DNA from 2 places in the Streptococcus gallinaceus genome. Region 1 is predicted to be linked to the other one. Evidence: predicted binding sites of a transcription regulator. Region 1 holds the regulator's gene; the other holds the start of a gene.
What was found. Region 1 encodes CtsR, which represses protease genes until heat stress. Its sites were predicted from a motif close to TTGGTCAAAAAAGGTCAAANA; they were not measured.

Region 1 (11,899 bases):
TTTTGCGAAAAGAACAGCGCCGCTTGTTTCCATATCGAGCCGATGAACCACATAACAAGTCTGGCCGACAAAGGCGGAAACGTGGTTGAGTAGGGCAATTTACGTTGGTTCATTGCCATGAGTTTTCATGACCTCGGGTTTATTGACGATAATAAGGTGTTGGTCCTGATAAAGGCAATCCACTAAGTCAGCGTCGCCGAAAGGGATAGATTTTTCAGGATAGTCTTCTTCGTCAAAGGTCAGTTCCAAAAGGTCACCAGCTGAAATCCTACTTTGCCAATTGATGGGCTGCCCGTTGACACGGACGTGTTTTTTTGTGCGCAAAAAGTGACGGATTTTCCGTGGAATGAGAAAGTAGTCTTCTAAGACTTCCTTGACCGTTGCTTGTGGAAAAGCTGGTGGGATGAGGATGGTGTATTTCATATTACAAGCTCGTAGAGTGTTTTGGTTGGATTTTTTCTGCGGGGTTGATAAAGTTCATCGCGTTGTTAACGGCTGTAGGAGCTTCACCTAAGCCAGTTGCGATGAGGTCAACTTTTCCTTCGTAGAAACAGCAATCTCCAATTGCATAGATACCTGGAAGAGAGGCTTCTTGTTTGCTATTGACAATGATGCGATTGCGTTGCAAGTCCAGGCCCCATTCTTTGAGGGTACCGACGGAGGACTTGAAGCCGTAGTTGACAAAGAGTTGGTCAAAAGGCAAAGTGAGTGTTTCATCACTTTTTCCTTTGTTAAACTCAATATGAGTAGCTCGTTTTCCCTCGCCGATAAGGGCTTTGGGAGTAAATGGTGTATAGATGTCAACGCTGGATTGCTTAAGGGCTTCTACACTATGCTCTAAAGCTCGGAAATTATCGCGACGATGAACGATGCTCGTTTTATTGGCGATTGGTTCGAAGGCCAAAGACCAGTCCACAGCAGAGTCTCCACCGCCTAAAATGACTAAGTCTTGGTCGGAATACTGCTGCAGATTAGAAACGTGGTAGCGGACATTTTCAAATTGGTCAGCATGTTCAATTTCAAGCGGACGTGGTTTGAAAGCTCCTCCACCCATTGCAACGATAACGGTTTTGGTTTGGTGGCTGCCTTTGCTTGTATCAAGAGTGATAGTTTCGCCGTGATGAATAGCTGTTACAGTTTCATTGAGGCAGATAGTTGTGTCAAAGCTTTCCAGTTGTTCCAAGAGGCGTTCGGTCAATTCTTGACCAGTGATGCGGTGATAGGCAGGGATATCCAAAATCACTTTTTCAGGATAGAGGATGGCAGGTTGCCCGCCTAATTGTGGCAAGGAATCAATGATTTTGACCTTGGCTTGACGTAAATGAGCGTAGAAAGCGGCAAAAAGTCCGACAGGACCGCCGCCAATAATCGTAATATCAAAAGTTTCAGACATAATGTTCCCTTTCAAAACAGAATACATCCATTTTATCATAATTCTAGGGGATTGACTTGGGAAAATCCGCTGGAACACCGAGCCCAGTAAATTTTCCTAAGAAAGAATAGAATGTAGTATAATGAACTAAATAGATAAGAAAGAGGAATGTCATGCAAGAAGATAGAAATCTATATGATGATGAATTTTCGCAAGAAGGCGAGCGACTCAGTCGCCGCAGCCGTCGCGGAGAGCTAGCTGATCACCCAAAGAAAAAGTCAAAGATTCCAGAACCTATTCGTCGTTTTTGGCGTCGCTATCAACTGACTAAGATTTTTTTGATTGTCATCGGAGTCGTGGTCTTGACTGTTGGGGGTTATTTATTCTACTTGGCAAAAACTGCGAATGTGGGAGATTTGCAGGCTGCGCTGAAGGCGCGTACGGTCATTTATGATAAAGATGGAAAAGAGGCTGGTACGCTTTCGGGTCAAAAGGGGACCTATGTGGAGCTAGATGCCATTTCAGATAATCTGGAACATGCCGTCATTGCTACAGAAGACCGCACTTTTTATAAAAATTCGGGAATTAACTACAAGCGGACTCTGTTGGCTCTTGTGACTTTGGGGCGCTCAGGTGGTGGGTCGACCATTACCCAGCAGTTGGCAAAAAATGCCTTCCTAACCCAAGAACAAACAGTGAGCCGTAAGGCCAAGGAATATTTTTTAGCGCTGGAAATCAATAAAAAGTACAGTAAAAATGAAATCCTCACCATGTATCTCAACAACGCTTATTTTGGGAATGGTGTCTGGGGTGTAGAAGATGCCAGTAAGAAATACTTTGGCATCAGCGCTGCAGATTTATCCATCGAACAATCAGCTGTTATCGCGGGGATGCTAAAAGGTCCGGAGATTTACAATCCCTATTATTCGCTTGAAAATGCAACCAATCGCCGCAATACGGTGCTGGGCGTGATGAAGGAAGCAGGTTATATCGATGATGCAACCTTGAAGGCAGAAAAAGCCGTAGACTTGTCTAGTCAGCTCCATGATGCCTATACAGGCAAGCAGGACGACTACAACTACCCATCTTATTTTGATGCGGTGGTGGCAGAAGCTATTGAAAAATACGGCTTCAAAGAAAGTGATATCATTAACAACGGCTACCGCATTTACACAGAGATGGACCAAAATTCTCAAGCCAGCGTGCAGTTGATTTACAATGATGAAAGTATGTTCCCAGCGTCACCTCATGATGGAGAAATTGCAGAGTCAGCTCATGTTGCTTTGGATCCTAAAACTGGCGGTGTTCGTGCTCTTGTTGGCCGTGTCAATAGTTCTGAAAATGCAACCTTTCGTAGTTTTAACTTTGTAACCCAATCTGCACGTAGTCCAGGATCGACCATTAAGCCATTAGTAGCCTATGCACCAGCCGTTTCTGCTGGATGGGCCATTGATAAGGCTCTGGATAATCATACGGAGACCTATGGCAATTACACCCTCCACAACTACGATTACAACACATCGGAAACCATCCCCATGTACCAAGCCCTAGCCCTATCCTACAACCTTCCAGCAGCTTCGATTGTCCATCAACTGGGAGTAGATACAGCCTTTGAGTACGGTAGTAAGTTTGGTCTCAATATGGACAAGGTTGACCGTGTTCTAGGAGTTTCAATCGGTAGCGGTGTTTCAACGAATCCATTGCAGATGGCTCAGGCTTATTCAACCTTTGCAAATGGTGGAGTGATGAAAGATGCCCATCTGATTACAAAAATTGAATCAGCAAGTGGACAAGTGTTGGCACAGCACAAATCAACCAGCAAGCGCGTGATTGACAAATCCGTCGCGGACAAGATGACTTCGATGATGCTAGGGACTTACACAAATGGTACAGGTGCCAATGCAGATGTTTATGGCTACAATCTTGCTGGGAAAACAGGGACAACGGAGACCAGTTTCAATGCAGACTTGATTAATGACCAATGGATTATCGCCTACACACCTGATTTGGTCATGACCCAGTGGGTCGGTTTTGAAAAAACAGATGAGCACCATTATATTGACGGCAGCAATTCGTGGATGGCGCCAGTCGTCTTTCAGACGGTGGCGGGTGCAATCTTGCCAAATACGGCTGGAACTAGCTTTAATGTAGAAAATGCCTATGTTGCTAACGGAATTGTAGCGACGACACCAGATACAGGCCACAAGAGCAAGGTAGATATTGATGCCAATATCAAAGATATTTCAGATAAGGCAAAAAATCTGTTAGAGCAAACCAAAAAGGGATTAGAGGATGCTAATCTGCCAGGACGTGCAAAAACACTCTGGGATACAGTAAACTCTTGGTTTAACTAGTTGTCAAATGGATAAAAAAATGGTAAAATAGTTGAGATGGAGGGCTCTATGGCATTAAAAAAAGCAAGCCTAGCGTGTACCATTTGCGGTTCTAGAAACTACTCAATTAAGCTTTCTAGCACTCCAAAACCAACACGATTAGAAGTAAATAAATATTGTAAACATTGTGGTCAGTATACGGTCCACAAAGAAACCAGATAGGAGAATGACGTGAAATTTTTGAAAGATACGATTCAAATTCTTAAAGACACGACTTGGCCGACGAAAAAGCAAGGATGGACAGACTTTGTTTCTGTTTTGCAATACTCAGCTTTCTTTGTGATCATCATCTACCTTTTTGACTTAGTATTGTCAAAAGGTTTGATTGCCATGCTTAATCTTTTCTAGTAAATACTTGCATGGGCATTCTTGCCATGATATAATGAAGACAGCGAAAGCCTTCGGGCTTTTTTCTTATGAAAAAATTTAAAAATTCCTAAAAACGAAAGGAAGCAAATTATGTTAGATTCTTTTGATAAGGGCTGGTTTGTCCTTCAAACTTACTCTGGTTATGAAAATAAAGTCAAGGAGAACCTTCTTCAACGTGCCCACACTTATGACATGTTGGACAATATCTTGCGCGTAGAAATTCCCACTCAGACTGTCCAAGTTGAGAAAAATGGCGAGAAAAAAGAAGTAGAAGAAAACCGTTTCCCAGGTTATGTCTTGGTTGAGATGGTCATGACAGACGAAGCTTGGTTTGTTGTACGTAACACACCAAACGTTACAGGTTTCGTTGGGTCACACGGAAACCGTTCAAAACCAACTCCGCTTTTGGAAGAAGAAATCCGTCAAATCCTCGTATCAATGGGACAAACTGTTCAAGAATTTGATATTAAGGTACAAGTTGGTGACACTGTTCGTATCATTGACGGAGCCTTTTCTGGATATGAAGGCAAGATTTCTGAGATTGATAACAACAAGGTGAAAATGATTATCTCTATGTTCGGTAACGATACTGTAGCAGAAGTTAGCCTAAACCAAATCGCAGAATTGTAAGAAAAACCAGTCCAAAGGACTGGTTTTTTGAATGTGGAGTGCAGTATACTTGCCGATAAAACAAAAAAGCCCGAAATATCGAACTTTTCTTTAGACACATAAAGGCGGTAGACGGATTTGAACCGACGATCAAGCTTTTGCAGAGCCGTGCCTTACCACTTGGCTATACCGCCATAACAGAAACTATTCTACCGTAAAATAGATTTTTGGTCAAGTGGAAAAATTGCTAGCGAATGAAAATATTGGTATTTGGGCTGAAAATGGTTGATTTCACTTGATAAATGGAGCAAAATCTGTTATACTGATGAGGTTGTGTATGCAACAAATACTCATCCTGAATCCATTGTGGGGCTGTTGCCCTTGTGGTTGCTCTGCAAGCTGACGTTTGGGAGAGGAGAAAAAACAAAAGGAGAAATACTCATGGCAGTAATTTCAATGAAACAACTTCTTGAGGCTGGTGTACACTTCGGTCACCAGACTCGTCGCTGGAACCCTAAGATGGCTAAATACATCTTCACAGAACGTAACGGTATCCACGTTATCGACTTGCAACAAACTGTAAAATTGGCTGACCAAGCTTACGAATTCGTTCGTGATGCAGCAGCAAACGACGCAGTTATTTTGTTCGTTGGTACTAAAAAACAAGCTGCAGAAGCAGTTAAAGACGAAGCTATCCGTGCTGGTCAATACTTCATCAACCACCGTTGGTTGGGTGGAACTCTTACAAACTGGGGTACAATCCAAAAACGTATCGCTCGTTTGAAAGAAATCAACCGTATGGAAGAAGAAGGAACTTTTGAAGTTCTTCCTAAGAAAGAAGTTGCACTTCTTAACAAACAACGCGCTCGTCTTGAAAAATTCTTGGGCGGTATCGCAGATATGCCACGTATTCCAGACGTAATGTTTGTTGTTGACCCACATAAAGAACAAATCGCTGTTAAAGAAGCTAAAAAATTGGGTATCCCAGTTGTAGCGATGGTCGATACAAACACTGACCCAGATGATATTGATGTAATCATCCCAGCAAACGACGATGCTATCCGCGCTGTTAAATTGATCACAGCTAAAATGGCTGACGCTATCATCGAAGGTAACCAAGGTGAAGACAGCGTTGCAGCAGTAGAAGCTGAATTGGCTGCTGAACCAGCATCAACTGAATCAATCGAAGAATTGGTTGAAGTTGTTGAAGGTAAATAATCAGTACGTTTGAGTACAGTTCAACATAAGTAAATAAACATTAAAACGGGGCAGATGCAGACCGCTCTGTCTCGTTTTATTATTCATCAATAAAAAATAATAGGAGAATAGACATGGGAGAAATCACAGCTAAACTTGTTAAAGAATTGCGTGAAAAATCAGGTGCTGGCGTTATGGACGCGAAAAAAGCATTGGTAGAAACTGACGGTGATATCGAAAAAGCAATCGAATTACTTCGTGAAAAAGGTATGGCTAAGGCTGCTAAAAAAGCAGACCGCGTTGCTGCTGAAGGTTTGACAGGTGTTTACGTTAACGGTAACGTTGCAGCAGTTATCGAAGTGAATGCAGAAACTGACTTTGTTGCGAAAAACGACCAATTCGTTACTTTGGTAAACGAAACAGCTAAAGTTATCGCAGAAGGCAAACCTGCTAACAACGAAGAAGCACTTGCTTTGACAATGCCTTCAGGTGAAACATTGGAACAAGCATTTGTATCAGCAACTGCTACAATCGGAGAAAAAATCTCATTCCGTCGTTTTGCATTGGTTGAAAAAACGGATGAGCAACACTTCGGTGCTTACCAACACAACGGTGGTCGTATCGGTGTTATCACTGTTATCGAAGGTGGCGACGATGCGCTTGCTAAACAAGTTTCAATGCACGTTGCAGCCATGAAACCACAAGTTCTTTCATACACTGAATTGGACCCACAATTTGTGAAAGACGAATTGGCTCAATTGAACCACGTCATCGATCAAGATAACGAAAGCCGTGCAATGGTTGGTAAACCAGCTCTTCCACACCTTCAATACGGTTCAAAAGCTCAATTGTCTGACGAAGTAATTGCTGCTGCTGAAGAAGCTATCAAAGCTGAATTGGCTGCTGAAGGCAAACCAGAAAAAATCTGGGACAAAATCCTTCCAGGTAAAATGGACCGCTTCATGCTTGACAACACTAAAGTTGACCAAGCTTACACACTTCTTGCACAAGTGTACATCATGGATGACAGCAAGACAGTTGAAGCTTACCTTGAGTCAGTAAATGCTAAAGCCGTAACATTCGCTCGTTTCGAAGTTGGTGATGGTATTGAAAAAGCTTCAAATGACTTTGAAGCAGAAGTTGCAGCTACAATGGCGGCAGCTCTTGGTAAATAAGAAATTTACATTTATGCAGGAAAAGGCTGACGCAAGTCGTCAGCCTTTTCTATTGTTTAGGAATGATGAGGAATGATGAAAAAACAAAATTATTTGAGTGCAGCCTTGCTCTCTATCTCTTTCTTTTTGATGTCGCATTTGGCGATTGCGCCGGCTATTCCAAAGCTTTATACTTTTTATCATGCTAGTAATCCCCAAATTAGTCTAGCTTCTGTGGAAACATTGGTGACGATTCCAGCGATGACCATCACGATTGTGGTGATTTTGAGCAACTTGATTGTGACGAAATTAGGCAAGAAAAATACAGTAGAACTGGGTCTCGTCTTAATCTTGCTTTCGGGAATTCTATCCTTTTCGAGCCAGCAATTTCAGTTGGTCCTCATTAGTCGTCTCTTGTTGGGAGTAGGGATTGGTCTCTACAATTCTCTGTCAATCAGCTTGATTAGTGACTATTTTGATGGGGAAAAACGGGCGAGCATGATTGGCCTACGTACAGCTGTGTTGAATGTGGGCAAAACGGTTACGACCTTTTTAGTTGGCTTGGCCTTGTTGGTCGGAGTGCGCTATATTTTCTTGGTTTATCTATTGGCTCTGCCAGTCTTGTTTGTTTTCCACAAACTTGTGGATGAAATTCCTTCTGCAGGGGAAAGTGTGGGAAAGTCAGTCGTATTTGACAAGGGAGTAATCCTCTGGATGTTGATAACTTTTTTTATTGGGCTTGCCTATATTGGCGCGACAGTGAAGATTCCGAGCCTTCTTGTGACTCGCTATGGCTACAGTGAATTAGCCTCAAGTCAGATGTTGACCGTGTTGGCATTTTCAGGAATTATCTTGGGAGTTTTCTTCGGGAAATTGGCCAAAGCTTTGCAGGAAGCAACTTTGCCAGTTATGTTGGTAGCGATGGGTGTGGGAAATCTGCTGTTTACTTTCGGCGATCACCTGATTGTCTTCTACATTGCTTCTATCTTGATTGGCGCGAGTTTTGTGGGTGGCATGTCAGCAATCTTTAATGCGATTGCTAAACAATATAAACCAAAACAAATCAATTTTATCACTAGTATGGCACTTACTGCTGGAAATGTCGGGGTTATCTTGACACCTTTAGTATTGACAAAAGCCTTGGCGGCCTTGGCTCTGGATGTATACGTCCTTCCATTTTTTGTAACTGCTGGGATGATGGTATTGGCCTTGGTCTGTTACCGTTTGGCAAGAAAATAAAAGAAGCTGGAATTTTTATTCCAGCTTCTTATTTTTTTATAGGCTTGTAAAAGTGCGGATGTCATCGATGGTCATGCTAGAATCGCAGCGAACTCGGACACCGTCTGGAGTGGCAAAAAGAAAGCCTGGAACGGTCACAACTTGGTATTGGTTGCGCAGGTCAGCAATTTCTGCTGCGGAATAGTCAGGGCTTTGGCTGTGGAGGAAGTAGATGGTTTGCTTGTCTTCAGCTGCAAATTGAGCCAATGTTTTGCAGAAACGTCGGCAATATTGGCAGGTTTCACGCCCGATAAAGAGGATGCTACCGTCCTTTTTTTGCAATAATTCTTTAGCTTCTGCAGGAGTAACAGTTGTAAATTGCTGGACTTGTTCTAAAAATTCTTGTGGTGTAAACATAATTTCTCCTTTTTGTTTTAGTATATGAAAAAGACGGTGATTTTTCAAGTAAGGGATAGCAAAAGTGGTCTTTGCTTTCCAAATAGGGCTATTTTCGATATAATAAAAGAATAGTCAAAGTTAGTCAGTATGGAAAGGAAGAGTTGGCCATGAAGAATACATCGGATTATATTGAAGAACACATCAAGGCCATTTTAGAGACAGCGAGTGTTGCAGAACTCAAACGAAGTGAGTTGGCCAGTCGTTTTGAGGTGGTACCAAGCCAGATCAACTATGTGATTAAAACACGGTTTACAGCCAGTCGAGGCTATATCGTTGAGAGTAAGCGCGGTGGAGGAGGCTATATTCGGATTGGTCGGGTGACTTTTTCGGATAAGCATGAGCTCATTCGCGATTTACAAAAAAATATGGGGATTAGCCTGTCTTGGGCAGTCTTTCAAGACCTGATGCAGCTCTTGTTTGATGAGGGATTGATTACAGAGAGAGAGGGAAATCTTTTCTTAGCGACTGCTGGAAATGAGGTGCTGGGAGAAGAGGCTTCCTATATTCGTGCTCGAATGATGCGTGAGATATTAAGTGCTATTGATAGGAAAGAGGACTAGAATGAAGTATTCGATTGGAGTGGAGCGTGCGCTTGAAGATGCGCAGATTATTGCACGTCGCTATGGAAGTGATTTTGTTGAGACATGGCATTTTTTGCTAGCCTTTGTAGTTAATCAAGATACCATTGCAGGGACAGTGTTGGCGGAATACCCTATTGATGGGAGTGATTTTGAAGATGCGGCCTACGTGATTACAGACCACCTTTACCAGGATCATATTGCCTTTGAAGGCATTTTGCCGCTTTCTAAGAAGTCAAAGGAAACCTTGGACTGGGCTGAAAAGATTGCAGATGTTGTCAAGGCAAGTCAGCTTGGGACAGAACATCTTTTTCTTGCCATGCTTTTGGACAAGCGTTCGGCTGCGGTGCTGATTTTAGATAGAGTTGGTTTTCATTTGGAGGACTCGGACGATAAGATTCGCTTGGTGGATTTGCGGAAGAATTTGGAAATCAAGGCTGGCTTCAGCAAGGATGATTTGAAGGCCATTCGCCAGTTGCTTCGTGGCAATCCTAGTCCACAGAATTCTGCTGCGGGAATGATGGGAATGCCCCAGGCTCAAAGTGGCGGTTTGGAAGATTACAGTCGTGATTTGACAGCCTTGGCTAAGGAAGGCAAGATGGAGCCTGTCATCGGACGTGACCAAGAGATTTCGCGGATGATCCAAATCTTGTCTCGGAAAACGAAAAATAACCCTGTCCTAGTTGGTGAAGCAGGTGTCGGTAAAACAGCTTTGGCGCTTGGTTTGGCGCAGCGAGTAGCAAGTGGCGATGTGCCCGCAAGCTTGGCTGGTATGCGGGTGCTGGAATTAGAATTGATGGCAGTGGTAGCTGGAACTCGTTTTCGTGGGGACTTTGAAGAGCGAATGAACAATATCATCAATGATATTGAAGAAGATGGTAAGGTTATTTTGTTCATCGATGAATTGCACACCATCATGGGGTCTGGTTCGGGGATTGACTCGACTCTGGACGCGGCCAATATTTTAAAACCGGCCTTATCTCGTGGAACCTTGCATATGGTTGGTGCGACAACGCAGGATGAGTACCAAAAGCACATTGAAAAAGATGCGGCTCTCTCGCGTCGATTTGCCAAAGTAACGGTAGAAGAGCCGAGCGTGGAAGATAGCATTGCTATTTTGCGTGGCTTGAAGCAATCGTATGAGAAACACCATAAGGTGGAAATTACAGATGAAGCCATTGTAACGGCTGTAAAATTTGCCAAACGGTATTTGACGGGGAAAAATCTTCCAGACTCTGCGATTGACCTCTTGGATGAAGCAAGTGCCACCGTCCAAAATAGTCGGAAAGTAGCGGTGGAAGATGCCAGTATGTCAGCTGCTGACCGTGCCTTACTAGCTGGTAAGTACAAGACGGTCGCAAGCCTTCTAGTCAAAGAGTTAGAAGATGAGCAGCCATCTAGCCATTACAATCTTCAAGTGACAGAAGATCATGTCTTAGTGACCCTGAGCCGCCTTTCAGGTATTCCTGTTACGAAGTTGAGTAAAACAGATGCCAGGAAATACCTTAATCTTGAAAAAGAACTGCACCAACGTGTGATTGGGCAAGACAAAGCTATTTCAGCCATTAGCCGTGCTATCCGTCGAAACCAATCTGGTATCCGTACAGGAAAACGCCCAATTGGTTCCTTCCTGTTCTTGGGGCCAACTGGGGTTGGGAAGACCGAGTTAGCCAAGGCATTGGCAGAAGTGCTCTTTGATGATGAGTCCTCGCTTATCCGCTTTGACATGTCAGAATACATGGAAAAATTTGCGGCATCTCGTCTTAACGGTGCGCCTCCAGGCTATGTTGGATATGATGAGGGCGGTGAGTTGACTGAAAAAGTGCGGAATAAACCGTATGCGGTTCTCTTGTTTGATGAGGTGGAAAAAGCGCATTCGGATATCTTCAATGTCCTCTTGCAAGTCTTGGATGATGGGGTCTTGACGGACAATAAGGGACGTAAGGTTGATTTTTCAAATACCATTATTATCATGACATCAAATCTAGGCGCGACAGCCTTGCGAGATGATAAGACGGTTGGTTTTGGGGCGACGGATCTGTCTCACAATCAAGCCCATGTGGAAAAACGAATTTTTGAAGAATTGAAAAAAGCATATCGTCCAGAATTTATCAACCGGATTGATGAGAAAGTTGTTTTTCACAGCCTGTCAGACAAGGATATGGAAGAAGTTGTCAAAGTCATGGTTAAACCACTTTATGCTGTGACAGCTGAGAAAGGGATTGACCTCAAATTCCAACCATCTGCACTGAAATTGCTGGCTAAAGAGGGCTACGACCCTGAGATGGGAGCCCGTCCTTTGCGTAGATTGATTCAGAACAAGGTGGAAGACCAGCTGGCAGAAATGTTGCTACGCGAGGAAGTCAAGTCGGGTCAGACACTCAAGATTGGTGTGAAGGCTGGACAGCTTAAGTTTGACATTGTGGAGAACTAGATGTTAGAATTGATTAAAATCGGGCCAGATGAGGTGGTGTCCTTACAGGAAGTCTGCCGAGAAACTTACTATGATACATTTGGAGCGGTTAATCGGGAAGAGGATATTCAAGCCTA
Region 2 (11,899 bases), on a different contig from region 1:
AATTTCATTTTTAACAGATATTACATTTGGTGAAAAAATGTTACCTTAAATCAGTGATGTCCTTTTTGTTTTCGGAGGGACACATGTCGGTCATTGGCAGAAAGCGATTGAGGCTTTTGAAAATGGCTGGGCTAAACAAATTGTTGTGACAGGTGGGATTAGTCCAACGGGGACACCAAATCCTGAATGGGTACACGGAAAAGAAAAAGCGGAAGCTGAGGTAATTGTAGAGAACTTGTTGGCAGCTGGTATTCCTGAACAGCTTATCTCTTATGAAAATCGTTCGACCAATACCTTGGAAAATGTCTTATTTGCCAAGGAAGTCTTTGATTTTTCAGCTGTTCAAAACGTCATGTTTATTTGTAAAAGCCATGTTGCAGGAAGACAAGGCCGCACACTAGCCAAACATTTACCAAATCATTTGACCTATATTCCTTTTACATTTGATGCGCAATATCAAGGAGTTCCCTTGTCACGGGAGACTTGGATGGAAACTGAGATAGGTCGCTCTCGTATATGGGGAGAGTATTTGCGTATTCTTCACTACGGGAAAAAGGGAGATTTAGTAGCCCTTGATTTAGAGGAAGGAGAAATACATGATCAAACGTCCCATTCATCTATCGCATGATTTCTTAGCGGAGGTGCTGGATAAGGAAGCGGTGGCTGTTGATGCCACCATGGGAAATGGAAATGATACCGCCTTTTTGGCCAAGCTGGCCAAAAAGGTCTATGCTTTTGATGTCCAAGACGAGGCCTTACGAAAGACACAGGAGCGCTTGGAGAAGGAGAATGTCAGCAATGTCAAACTGATATTAGACGGGCATGAGAATGTCGACCAGTATGTCGAGGAGCCTATCCGCGCAGCCATTTTCAATCTTGGCTACCTGCCGTCAGCAGATAAATCTATCATTACCCAGCCACAGACGACCATTTGTGCGATTGAGAAAATTTTAGAACTTCTGGAAGTTGGTGGGCGACTGTCGCTCATGATTTATTATGGTCATGAAGGCGGCGATATCGAAAAGGATGCAGTGCTGCAACTTGTCAAGAACTTACCACAAGAAGCCTTTGCCACCATGCTCTATCAGCCGCTCAATCAAATCAACACTCCACCATTTTTAATTATGATTGAAAAATTAGTACCAAAAAAGACTGAATAATTTTTTCAGTCTTTTCTTTTTATTCAGCAATAATAGGGATAGACATTTCAATCAAGTTAGCTGTATGAATCGTTTGAATGCCTGCTTGGTCAATGGATTTTCTATCGATTTTCCGTTTGAGGAAATAGTCACGGATACCGATAATTTCTCTTTCTTGAACAGCGCGGTATTTGTTGCTAATCAATAATTCGTAGTGGAGGGGCGCTTGTGTGAAAACGACATCCGTGTTTCCAGCAGAATAGGTTTCCACCAAAAAGGCGTCCGTATTAGCCAGTTGATTCTGGACAAGTATGGGATTGGTATTGGTCGTGTTGATGAGTTTCATGCGAGCCTCCTATCTGTAGCTTCATTATAGCACTATCACTTTTGTTTGACTAGTTATTATTTTGAATTTTTTCGCAATTTCCATTGCTCGATTCCCCATTTGTGGCTGCCACGTTTTAGTTTGTCAATGGCTTGGTCAATTGGGAACCAAGCAAGATGATTGAAGTCTTCTAAGGGTTTATCTACTTGGGTGAATTCTGTCACTTCATAAATATAGGCTGGATTGTAATAGTGGGTATCGCGGTGACGGGAGTAAAAATATTCGTCCGCCTGTCCATAGTATTCCCCGAGTGTAGCTGTGAAACCTAATTCTTCAATCAATTCTCTTTCCAAGGCCTGAACATGATCTTCACCTGCTTCGATTTCTCCACCAGGCAAAAACCAGGCTCCATTAGGCGCTTGGACTAAAATAATGTTTGTATGACTTGCATCAGGGATAACAGCATAGACACCATAACGATTACTATAGTGAACGCCTTCTTTTTTCTCGCCGAAAGTTGGATATTCCATAACGTACTCCTTTTTTCTATCCTTTCTACATTATACTAAAAAATAAAAGAAAAAGATGAAAGAAAATTGTCAAAATAGACATTTTCTTTCATCTGAAGATTTCATGGCTTAAGCCTTGGTTGCGACGGGCTTAATTTGTATATTACCGCTTGATGTCATAACGGCACGTAGGTTTTTCTCGTTTGGATTTTCCAAGTAGAAGTCTGTAATTGCATCTTCAATCTGGTCTTGAATGGTCCGGCGGAGTGGACGTGCGCCCATTTTTGGATCGTAGCCTAAGTCAACCAATTTTTCTTTGACCTTGTCTGTCACATGCAGACTGATGCCGTTTACAGCTAGGCGTTGGTTGACATCTTCTAACATGAGGGTCACGATTTGGAGAAGGTTGGCCTTGCTAAGAGCTTGGAATTCAATAATACCATCAAATCGGTTCATAAATTCCGGACTAAAAAAGTTACCCAATTGCCCTAAAACGGATTGACTACGGTTTTCAATGGTCGCCCCAAAACCAACAGAGGCTTCTACTTTGCCAGTTCCTGCGTTGGATGTCATGATGATAATGGTATCCTTGAAGCTCACCGTGCGTCCTTGTCCATCTGTCAAGCGTCCATCATCAAGAACTTGCAAGAACATGTGCATGACATCGGGATGGGCCTTCTCAACTTCATCCAGGAGAATGAGCGAGTAAGGATTGCGGCGTACTTTTTCGGTTAATTGACCAGCTTCTTCATATCCGACATAGCCTGGAGGGGCACCAACTAGCTTGGCGACAGCGTGTTTTTCCATGTACTCAGACATGTCAAAACGAATCATGCTATCGGCTGAGCCAAAGAGTTCGATGGCCAATTGTTTTGAAAGCTCCGTTTTACCAACCCCAGTTGGACCAACGAAGAGGAAGCTACCGATTGGACGATTTGGGCTTCCAAGACCGACACGATTGCGGCGAATAGCCTTGGAAATCTTATCAACTGCATCGTCTTGACCGATGACGTGCGACTTCAGGTCGCTGGCTAGATTGATCAGCTGAGTTTGCTCTTTTTCCTTCAAATCACCGACAGGAATATTGGTTTTTTGCTCCACGATTGCTTCGATTTCCTTCTCTGTAATAAGAGGAATATCTTCTTCGCTTAGGCTGGTTTTCTGCATTTCCTTGTATTTGGCAATCTGGTCACGGTAGTAGGCTGCCTTTTCAAAATCTTCATCGCGAGTTGCTTGCGCCTTGCGGTTTTCTGCATCAATCAAGCGTTTATCGATTTCTTTTGGATCCACAAAGTTGAGGGTTAAGTTCATTTTTGAGCCTGATTCATCCAGCAGGTCAATGGCCTTGTCTGGCAAGAAACGGTCTTGGATATAGCGGTTTGAAAGGACTGCCGCGGCTTCAATGGCTTCATCGGTATAGCGGACGTGGTGGTAGTCTTGGTATTTATTTTGCAGACCTTTTAGGATGGTGATGGTCTCGTCTACACTTGGCTCGTCAACTTTGACAGGCTGCATGCGGCGCTCTAAAGCAGCATCTTTTTCGATGATACGGTATTCATTAAGCGTTGTAGCCCCGACTAATTGGAGCTCACCACGGGCAAGGGCAGGTTTGAGAATATTTCCAGCGTCCATATTGCCATCTCCGGCAGAACCGGCTCCCACGATTTCATGGATTTCATCAATGAAGAGAATAACTTCGCGGCGGTTGCGGATTTCTTCCATGAGTTTTTGCATCCGTTCTTCAAATTGACCACGGATACCAGTGCCCTGCACCAAGCTCACGACATCTAGGCGAATGACTTCCTTGCCTTGAAGTTTTTGCGGAACGGCTCCGTCTACAATTTTTTGAGCCAGTCCTTCGACAACAGCTGTCTTCCCAACACCAGGCTCCCCGATGAGAACGGGATTGTTCTTGGTGCGGCGGTTGAGGATTTCAATGACACGGGTAATCTCTTCATCACGACCGATGACAGGATCGATATCGCCACGACGGGCAATATCGGTGACATTGATACCAAATTCTTCTAAAAGACCATTTGGTTGTTGCGGTTCTTGTGGGCGTTGAGGTGGCGTGTTGCCACCGCGGCCACCTCCGTTTTGTCCAGCCTGAGTCGGTGGTGTTTTTCCATAATTTGGATTACCAGCGGGCGTACGACCCGTGATTCCTCCAATATTATTGAAGAATTCGCTGAATGGATCCATATCATTTGGATTGTGCATATCCCCAAGTCCTTTTAAGATGGCATTGTTGGGATCGGTTTTCATAATTTGGTAGCAATTGTGGCAAAGGTCCACTTGCTGTTGTTTTCCATTAAGATTGGTATAGAGATGAATGGTAGCGTCATTTATCTGACAATTTTTACATAACATAGGCATTCCTCTTTCCTGTAAGTTTGGTATTTTATCAATAGTCAATAAAGGTCAAATACAGTTTTATTATAACAAGATTTACTTAAAATGCAAGAATCTGCTACGATTCTGAAGGGAAAATCCTGCAAAAATCTAGACTTTCAAGAATATTGTAAGACTTTTATGAGAAAGTATGGTAAAATACAGGTATATAAAGAAATAGGAGAATTGACATGGAATCACATTTGGTGAGAATTATCAGTCGATTGGAAGCAATGGCTACCGACGGTGGCACATTGAAACGTAACTTTGAACGTGATGGCGTTGTGGTTGCTGAGGTTGCTTTCAGTCACGACGAAGAAAATGGCTCTGTATTTACCTTGCGCGATGTTGCTGCTCGTGAAACGTATACGTTTGATAGCATCGACCTTATCGCCATGGAAATTTATGAGTTGTTGTATTAAAGAAAAGCACCTAGGTGCTTTTTTTCTGTTCAATAATGAATATTTATATCTGAATTATTGCATAATTATTCTTTTTGTGATATAGTATTACTTATTTTAGAAAAGATGGGACAATGAATGAATTTTTCTTTTTTACCTAAATATTGGACTTATTATAATTATGGAGCGATTGTAACTCTGATTATTGCGGCCTGTGTTGTGTTCTTTGGAAGTGTTATCGGGATTATCTTGGCTTTTGGACAACGAAGTAAATTAAAGCCAATCGTGTGGCTTTGCAATGTCTATGTTTGGATTTTCCGTGGAACGCCAATGGTCGTGCAGATTATGATTGCCTTTGCTATGATGCATATCGCAGCGCCTGCTTTTAAAATCGGTATCTTGTCTGTTGATTTGACACGTTTGTTGCCAGGGATTATCATCATCTCGATGAACTCTGGTGCCTATGTTTCTGAGACAGTCCGTGCGGGTATCAATGCGGTACCAAAGGGCCAACTTGAAGCGGCTTACTCATTGGGAATTCGTCCTAAGCAAGCCATGCGCTATGTCATTATGCCTCAGGCGCTGAAAAATATCTTGCCAGCCTTGGGGAATGAGTTTATTACGATCGTCAAAGACAGTTCGCTCTTGTCCACGATCGGGGTCATGGAGTTGTGGAATGGTGCCCAGACGGTTCAGTCTACTTCTTACATTCCGTTAACACCGCTCATTTTTGCAGCCTTTTACTACCTGATTATGACTAGCATTTTGACGCTGATTATGCAAGCATTTGAAAGAAAATTAAACAAAGGAGCTCAACATGTCTGATGCCATTATTTCCATCAAGGATTTACACAAGTATTATGGTGAAAATGAAGTTTTGAAAGGGATTGACCTAGACATTCAACAGGGAGAAGTGGTCGTTATTATCGGTCCTTCTGGCTCTGGGAAATCAACTTTCTTGCGTACCATGAATTTGCTAGAAGTTCCGACAAAGGGGACTGTGACATTTGAAGGTGTCGATATTACGGATAAGTCAAATGACATTTTCAAGATGCGAGAAAAAATGGGGATGGTTTTCCAACAGTTTAATCTCTTCCCAAACATGACGGTTCTGAAAAATATCACCCTTTCACCAATCAAAACCAAGGGGATTTCAAAAGCGGATGCGGAAGCGAAGGCTCGGGAATTGTTGGAAACGGTAGGCCTGCCAGATAAGGCAGAAGCCTATCCACAAAGTTTGTCTGGTGGTCAGCAGCAACGGATTGCCATTGCTCGAGGTCTGGCCATGGATCCAGATGTCTTGCTCTTTGATGAACCAACTTCGGCCTTGGACCCAGAAATGGTTGGCGAAGTGCTGGCTGTTATGCAAAATTTGGCACGTTCAGGGATGACTATGGTTATCGTGACCCATGAAATGGGCTTTGCGCGTGAAGTGGCTGATCGGGTTATTTTCATGGATGGTGGCTATATCGTTGAAGAAGGCACACCTGAGCAAATCTTCGAATATACTCGTGAGGAACGGACTAAAGACTTTTTGTCCAAAGTATTGTAATAATAAGAAAAAGGATAGACAGCTATCCTTTTTTCTTACTATAGTGTAGCAAGAGAAGGCCACTTAGGTAGCCTATTAGAGTGAAGCAGATCCAGCCCAGTGAATAATTTCCTAGCGGGACCGTATTTCTGAAAAATTCTGTTAGTGTCTGGGGCAACTGGAAGAGATAGGTCAGTTCTGAAAGACTTTCAAGGGCATCATAGAGTGCTGGAAAGATTGTCAAGAATATAGTTGCCCGGTAGACGAGTGGGTGATTGTTGTAGAGTTTGCGGGTCAAAACTAAAAATATCAGGGCAATTGTCAGAGGGTAAAAGAGGTAGAGGACAGGAGTTGACCAACGGATGATGACATCCAAGCCTCCAAAGTAAAAACTAGCTGATAATAGTGTGAAAATCTGTGTCCATCTGACTTGAGATAGTCTAGGGTATAACTTGTGGAAGTAGCTTGCGCTAGAGGTGATTAGACCGGTAGCGGTAGTTAGACAGGCAAGAAAAATCGCAATTCCAAGACAGACTTGTCCGATATTCCCCAAGAAAAATTGGGCAGTGTGGCTGAGAATCTGGCTGCCATTTACAGGGGCGCCGTTCTGAGTAAAGAGACCGACTTTCATGTAAAAAAGAGATTGGGAGGTTGCGCCGATTCGACCGATAAAGATATAGATAAAGGCCAACAATCCAATCGCAATTAGACCAGAAATGAGGGTGACTTTTGTGATGTCCGCCCGTTTTTTGATACCAAAAATCTTGTTTGCTTCGATGACCAATGAGGCAAAAATCAGAGAAGCGAGCGCATCCATTGTACCATAGCCTTGAATCAATCCAGTGATAAAAGGATGTGAAGAAAAGGCGAGGTTGATTGAGGTGCCCGCATCATAAGGGGTTCCAAGCTCACCAGCAGGGTGTAAAAATGAAGCAGCAATCAAAATAGTAATAATAAGAATTAAACTGGGAGTCAAGTATTTTCCGATATTTTCGGCCAATTTTCTAGGATAAACAGCCAGTAAATAGGCCAGTCCAAAGAAGACGATGGCGTATCCAAGCTTGATAGGAAAACCAGTTCCTAATACAGGTGCAATCCCGATTGCAAATGAAGTGGCTCCGGTCCTCGGAATAGCAAAGAAGGGGCCAACCGCTAAGGAAAGGACAGCTGTGAAAAAGACAGCATACCATTTTGAAATAGGGTGTGCTAAGCTCTCCAGATCATGTACTCCTGAAGAAGCGACAGCCATGACTCCAAGCAAGGGGAATGACACTCCTGTCAGGCAAAAACCTAGTATAGCAGCCCAAATCTTTTGCCCTGCATAAAGCCCAAGATAGGCGGGGTAAATCAAATTTGCCGCTCCAAAAAAGAGGGCAAATAGCATAAAGCCAATAATAAAATAAACTCGTTTCGAGTACATCTCTTTCATCCTTTTCATATAGAATCATAATCCGCATGATATTATACCGAATATAGGAAAAAAGAGCAAGGTTGACCCGATAATAGACGAATTTTACATATTTTACATTGCAAAAATATTCGGAGATTAAGTGGATGTGTCGACTTAAACAAGTATATCCTTTCTGCCTTTCTAGAAACTATCGTTTTTTACTTCCTCCAGCTCCAATATTTGAAAAAATTGAGCAGATAGTGGGGGATTATCCACAAATTTAGTATAATAGAAAGAAAAAAGAAGAGGTGCATATGGTAGTTATTGATGGTAAGGCGCTCGCAGCAAAAATGCAGGGACGATTAGCAGAAAAAACAGCAAGCTTACAAGCAGAAACAGGTCAGATACCGGGTTTGGTCGTGATTTTGGTTGGGGAAAATCCAGCCAGCCAGGTTTATGTGCGAAATAAAGAGCGTTCGGCCTTGGCAGCGGGATTTCATAGCCAAGTGGTGCGTCTGCCAGAGAGCACTTCTGAAGCAGAATTGTTGGACGTTATCGCGCAGTACAATGCGGATAACAATTGGCACGGTATCCTGGTTCAGCTTCCATTGCCCGCTCATATTGATGAGGAAAAGGTGCTCCTAGCCATTGCTCCAGAAAAGGATGTCGACGGCTTCCACCCTATGAATATGGGGAAACTTTGGTCAGGGCATGCTGTCATGGTACCGTCTACCCCGGCAGGAATCATGGAAATGTTTAGGGAGTACCAGATTGACCTAGCGGGGAAAACGGCGGTGGTGATCGGACGTTCCAATATTGTTGGCAAGCCTATGGCGCAGCTATTATTGGATGCAAATGCTACCGTGACTATTGCGCATTCTCGGACGAAAAATCTGGCTGAGGTTGTTAAACAAGCGGATATTTTGGTTGTGGCGATTGGTCGTGCTAAATTTGTCACCAAGGAATTTGTTAAAGAAGGAGCGGTTGTCATTGATGTCGGTATGAACCGTGATGAAAATGGCAAATTGTGTGGTGATGTGGATTTTGCTCAAGTCTCAGAAGTAGCCAGCCATATCACGCCTGTCCCTGGAGGAGTGGGCCCTATGACAATTACTATGCTTATGGAGCAAACCTATCAAGCTTGCAAACGTAGCCTAAAAAAATAAAATCAGCCTCAAGACCGATGAGAAAAATCTGGATAGAAGGTATACTATTACCAATCCTAAATATTTTTCATAATCTCCTTGAAAGCACCGTTGTGAAACGGTGTTTTCTTTTTGGTAAAATGAAACTGTTTATAGACACATGAAAACGTTTGTAGTAAAATGTGTGAAAAGCAATAGAAAGGAGCCTCATATGGTCTCAGGGAGAAATGCAACCATAAAAGATGTCGCCAAGGAAGCAGGAGTGTCTGTCAGTGCAGTTTCAAAAGTTTTTAATAATTACGGTGATATTGGTGAAGAAACGAGACAAAAAGTAGTAGAAGCAGCTAGGAAACTGGACTATATCCCTAATCAGGCTGCTCGAAAACTCTCCAGCAAACATAAAAAAATTATTGCATTAATACTAAGTGGATTGAAGGTTGAAAAAGGTGTAACAATGCCTTTTGAAATTTTAACAGGTGTTAGTCATTATTTGGATGAGACGGACTACGAGTTTGTATTTTACGGAACAACGACGAAAAAACAGAAAGAAAAGTCCCTTAAACAATTTTGTGCAGAGCATAGCATATCAGGACTATTGATTCAGGGGTTAAAGACAACAGATCCGTATTATCAGGAATTAAAAGACTTTACATTACCAACCGTAGCGATTGATCTACAGGTGGGAAATGGGGCTATCTCAACTATCTCTATTGACAATCAGCAGGCAGCAGCTGAGGTGACCGAGCGATTGCAACAAGCTGGATATGCAAATATACTTTTTTTGAATGGGACAAAACAAGATGAAGTGTCACAAAAACGTGAGGCTGGTTACCGCTCCAAAGTAAAACAACCTAGAGTTGTGTATGCACATTTCTCTGAAGAGGAAGCATTTCACTATGTTAACCAATTAGAAAATATTGAAGAAATTGATGCGATATTTGCTGCGAGCGACCTGATGGCCATTGGAGTTTTAAAGGCTTTGCGTGAGAGGGAAATAAGTTCATCTCCTGCTGTAGTTGGATTTGATGACATGGCCTTAGCAAACTATGTTACACCGAGTCTAACCACTGTGCGTCAGGATATAGAGGTCATGTCTAGACAAGCTGTTCGGGACTTATTGGCTCAAATAGAGAATAATAAAGTAACTCATCGATTATTGCCTTATGAGATTATTGTTCGAGATAGTGCAAAAATATAAAATGCAAGAAAAATAAAAAGTCTTGCATTTTTTTCTTGACAAATGTATGCGCTTGCAGTAAAATATAGCCAACTAAAACGTTTTAGAAAAGGTTTCGAAATGAAGAAATTATTATTTCTACAGCGCATTTTAGCTAGTATGATTGATTTGATGATTGTCTATCTACCATTTGAATTTTTAACTTTGATTTTATTTCAAGGTAAAAATATAAATGGTATTTGGCTCATACATATCCTGTTTGTTCTGTACAACACTTTAGCGTGTGTGTATTTCAACGGTCAGACCTTGGGGAAATATTTTGCGGGGTTAAAAGTTACTCCAGTATCAAATTCAGTAGCTGAAATGGGACAAAGAGAGGTGGCAAAATTGCTCTACTTTGTTCCCCATGGTGGAATAGTCTTTATGCTTATTTCAGTTCTATACTATGTTCGAAAAGGTAAGTTTTTACATGATATGATTGGTAAAAGCGAGGTGGTTGTGATTGGAAAACATTAAAACTCTTCCCTTACTTATTTCTTTTGTAGCAATTATTACGATTGTTTACTTCCTTGCTTGGTATTGCAGAGATGAGTATAGCATCAAGAAACCATTCTTACTCTATTGTGTATTTGGAGGAGCATGGTGTGTTGTAAGTTTGTTTTTCCGAGTTCAGTTTTTCTTGGCTTTGGGATTGTTTTTCTTTGGTTTTATTGTCATGATTTTTAGAAATCAACATTATTTTGATAAGGAGTAAAAAAGTAAATGTCAACGTTAATGCACTACAGTCCAGATAATCTCTGGCAAATCGAGCAACGAGGTTTTAATGAAAATTTCCTTGGTAAGACCGAGAGTATCATGGTACTCGGAAACGGTTATCTCGCAACTAGAAGTAGCGAAGAAGAGTCTTATGTAGGGGAGGTTCGCGACACATTTGTAGCAGGGACATTCAATGCCTTTGATGAAAATGAAGTGACTGAGTTACCAAATGTTCCAGATATGTTGGGAATGAATTTTCAACTGAATGGGCAGAAACTTTCCCTTATTCAAGGAAAAGTCAGCGACTACGTTAAAACTTTGAATTTGCAAACAGGAGAGTTGAAACGTGAATTTATTTGGGAAAAAGAAGATGTAAAAGTGAAATTCACCTTCCGTCGCTTCGTCTCAAAAGCACGTCGGCATTTCTTTGCTAGCCAGGTGACTCTTGACAATCTCACAGATCAGAACTTGGTAGTAAAAGTGCGTTCAGGAATCAATGGACAACTTTCAAACGAAGGAAGTCAACATTTCACAGACGGCGAAAAAGGCTTGATGGATGGGCGTTATATCCAAATGATGCCAGTCACAACACAAAGTAAGATTCAATTTGTGCAAACGACTGAGCATAAATTTGAGGGAGTTTCCTTAACGGAGTCTCGTCCAGAAACGACTCGTCGCGGATTTCTAATGAACTACGCCTTTACTCTAGCTGGAAATGAAAAAACGACTTTTGAAAAGCGTTCGTCTATCTATACTTCTATTGATAATGACTTAGAAAATCATGAAGTAGGAGTTATGCGGAAAGTTGCAGTTGCAGAGTTGATTGGATTGGAAAATCTGACTTTCGACCAACTTTTAGCAGAATCTACCCAAGAATGGAAAGGCGTTTGGGAGAAGCATCCAATTACTATTCAAAGTACAGATTTTAGAGATCAATTGGCAATCCGATTTGCCCAATACCATTTGCATGTGATGACACCAGCCCACGATGAACGGATGAACATCGGTGCTAAGGGGATGTCAGGTGAGGGCTATAAGGGACATACTTTCTGGGATACAGAAATTTTTATGCTGCCTTACTTTAGTTTTACACATCCAGAAATTGCCAAATCTTTGGTAACTTACCGTTATCTCG

Region 2: a site for CtsR is predicted at 4,381-4,401, ahead of ABID27_RS04000 (ATP-dependent Clp protease ATP-binding subunit). Genes of this name have one in related genera too.

The regions. Positions count from the first base shown of each region.
Region 1 is NZ_JBEPMK010000004.1:201,020-212,918, reverse strand. Features, by position in the region: partial or broken gene ABID27_RS06970 (RluA family pseudouridine synthase) at 1-423, opposite strand, end outside; gene ABID27_RS06965 (NAD(P)/FAD-dependent oxidoreductase) at 425-1,393, opposite strand; gene pbp2a (penicillin-binding protein PBP2A) at 1,546-3,726, shown strand; gene rpmG (50S ribosomal protein L33) at 3,775-3,927, shown strand; gene secE (preprotein translocase subunit SecE) at 3,937-4,113, shown strand; gene nusG (transcription termination/antitermination protein NusG) at 4,225-4,764, shown strand; tRNA gene ABID27_RS06940 (tRNA-Cys) at 4,867-4,937, opposite strand; gene rpsB (30S ribosomal protein S2) at 5,185-5,961, shown strand; gene tsf (translation elongation factor Ts) at 6,075-7,115, shown strand; gene ABID27_RS06925 (MFS transporter) at 7,191-8,333, shown strand; gene ABID27_RS06920 (DUF6568 family protein) at 8,370-8,729, opposite strand; gene ABID27_RS06915 (CtsR family transcriptional regulator) at 8,873-9,331, shown strand; gene ABID27_RS06910 (ATP-dependent Clp protease ATP-binding subunit) at 9,333-11,783, shown strand; gene ABID27_RS06905 (GNAT family N-acetyltransferase) at 11,784-11,899, shown strand, end outside.
Region 2 is NZ_JBEPMK010000002.1:344,138-356,036, reverse strand. Features, by position in the region: gene ABID27_RS04020 (YdcF family protein) at 50-628, shown strand; gene mnmM (tRNA 5-(aminomethyl)-2-thiouridylate-methyltransferase MnmM) at 597-1,160, shown strand; gene ABID27_RS04010 (DUF1827 family protein) at 1,180-1,485, opposite strand; gene ABID27_RS04005 (NUDIX hydrolase) at 1,542-1,994, opposite strand; gene ABID27_RS04000 (ATP-dependent Clp protease ATP-binding subunit) at 2,103-4,343, opposite strand; gene ABID27_RS03995 (DUF1797 family protein) at 4,556-4,786, shown strand; gene ABID27_RS03990 (amino acid ABC transporter permease) at 4,904-5,590, shown strand; gene ABID27_RS03985 (amino acid ABC transporter ATP-binding protein) at 5,583-6,317, shown strand; gene brnQ (branched-chain amino acid transport system II carrier protein) at 6,340-7,716, opposite strand; gene ABID27_RS03975 (bifunctional methylenetetrahydrofolate dehydrogenase/methenyltetrahydrofolate cyclohydrolase) at 8,001-8,852, shown strand; gene ABID27_RS03970 (LacI family DNA-binding transcriptional regulator) at 8,992-10,029, shown strand; gene ABID27_RS03965 (RDD family protein) at 10,129-10,524, shown strand; gene ABID27_RS03960 (hypothetical protein) at 10,511-10,762, shown strand; gene ABID27_RS03955 (glycoside hydrolase family 65 protein) at 10,771-11,899, shown strand, end outside.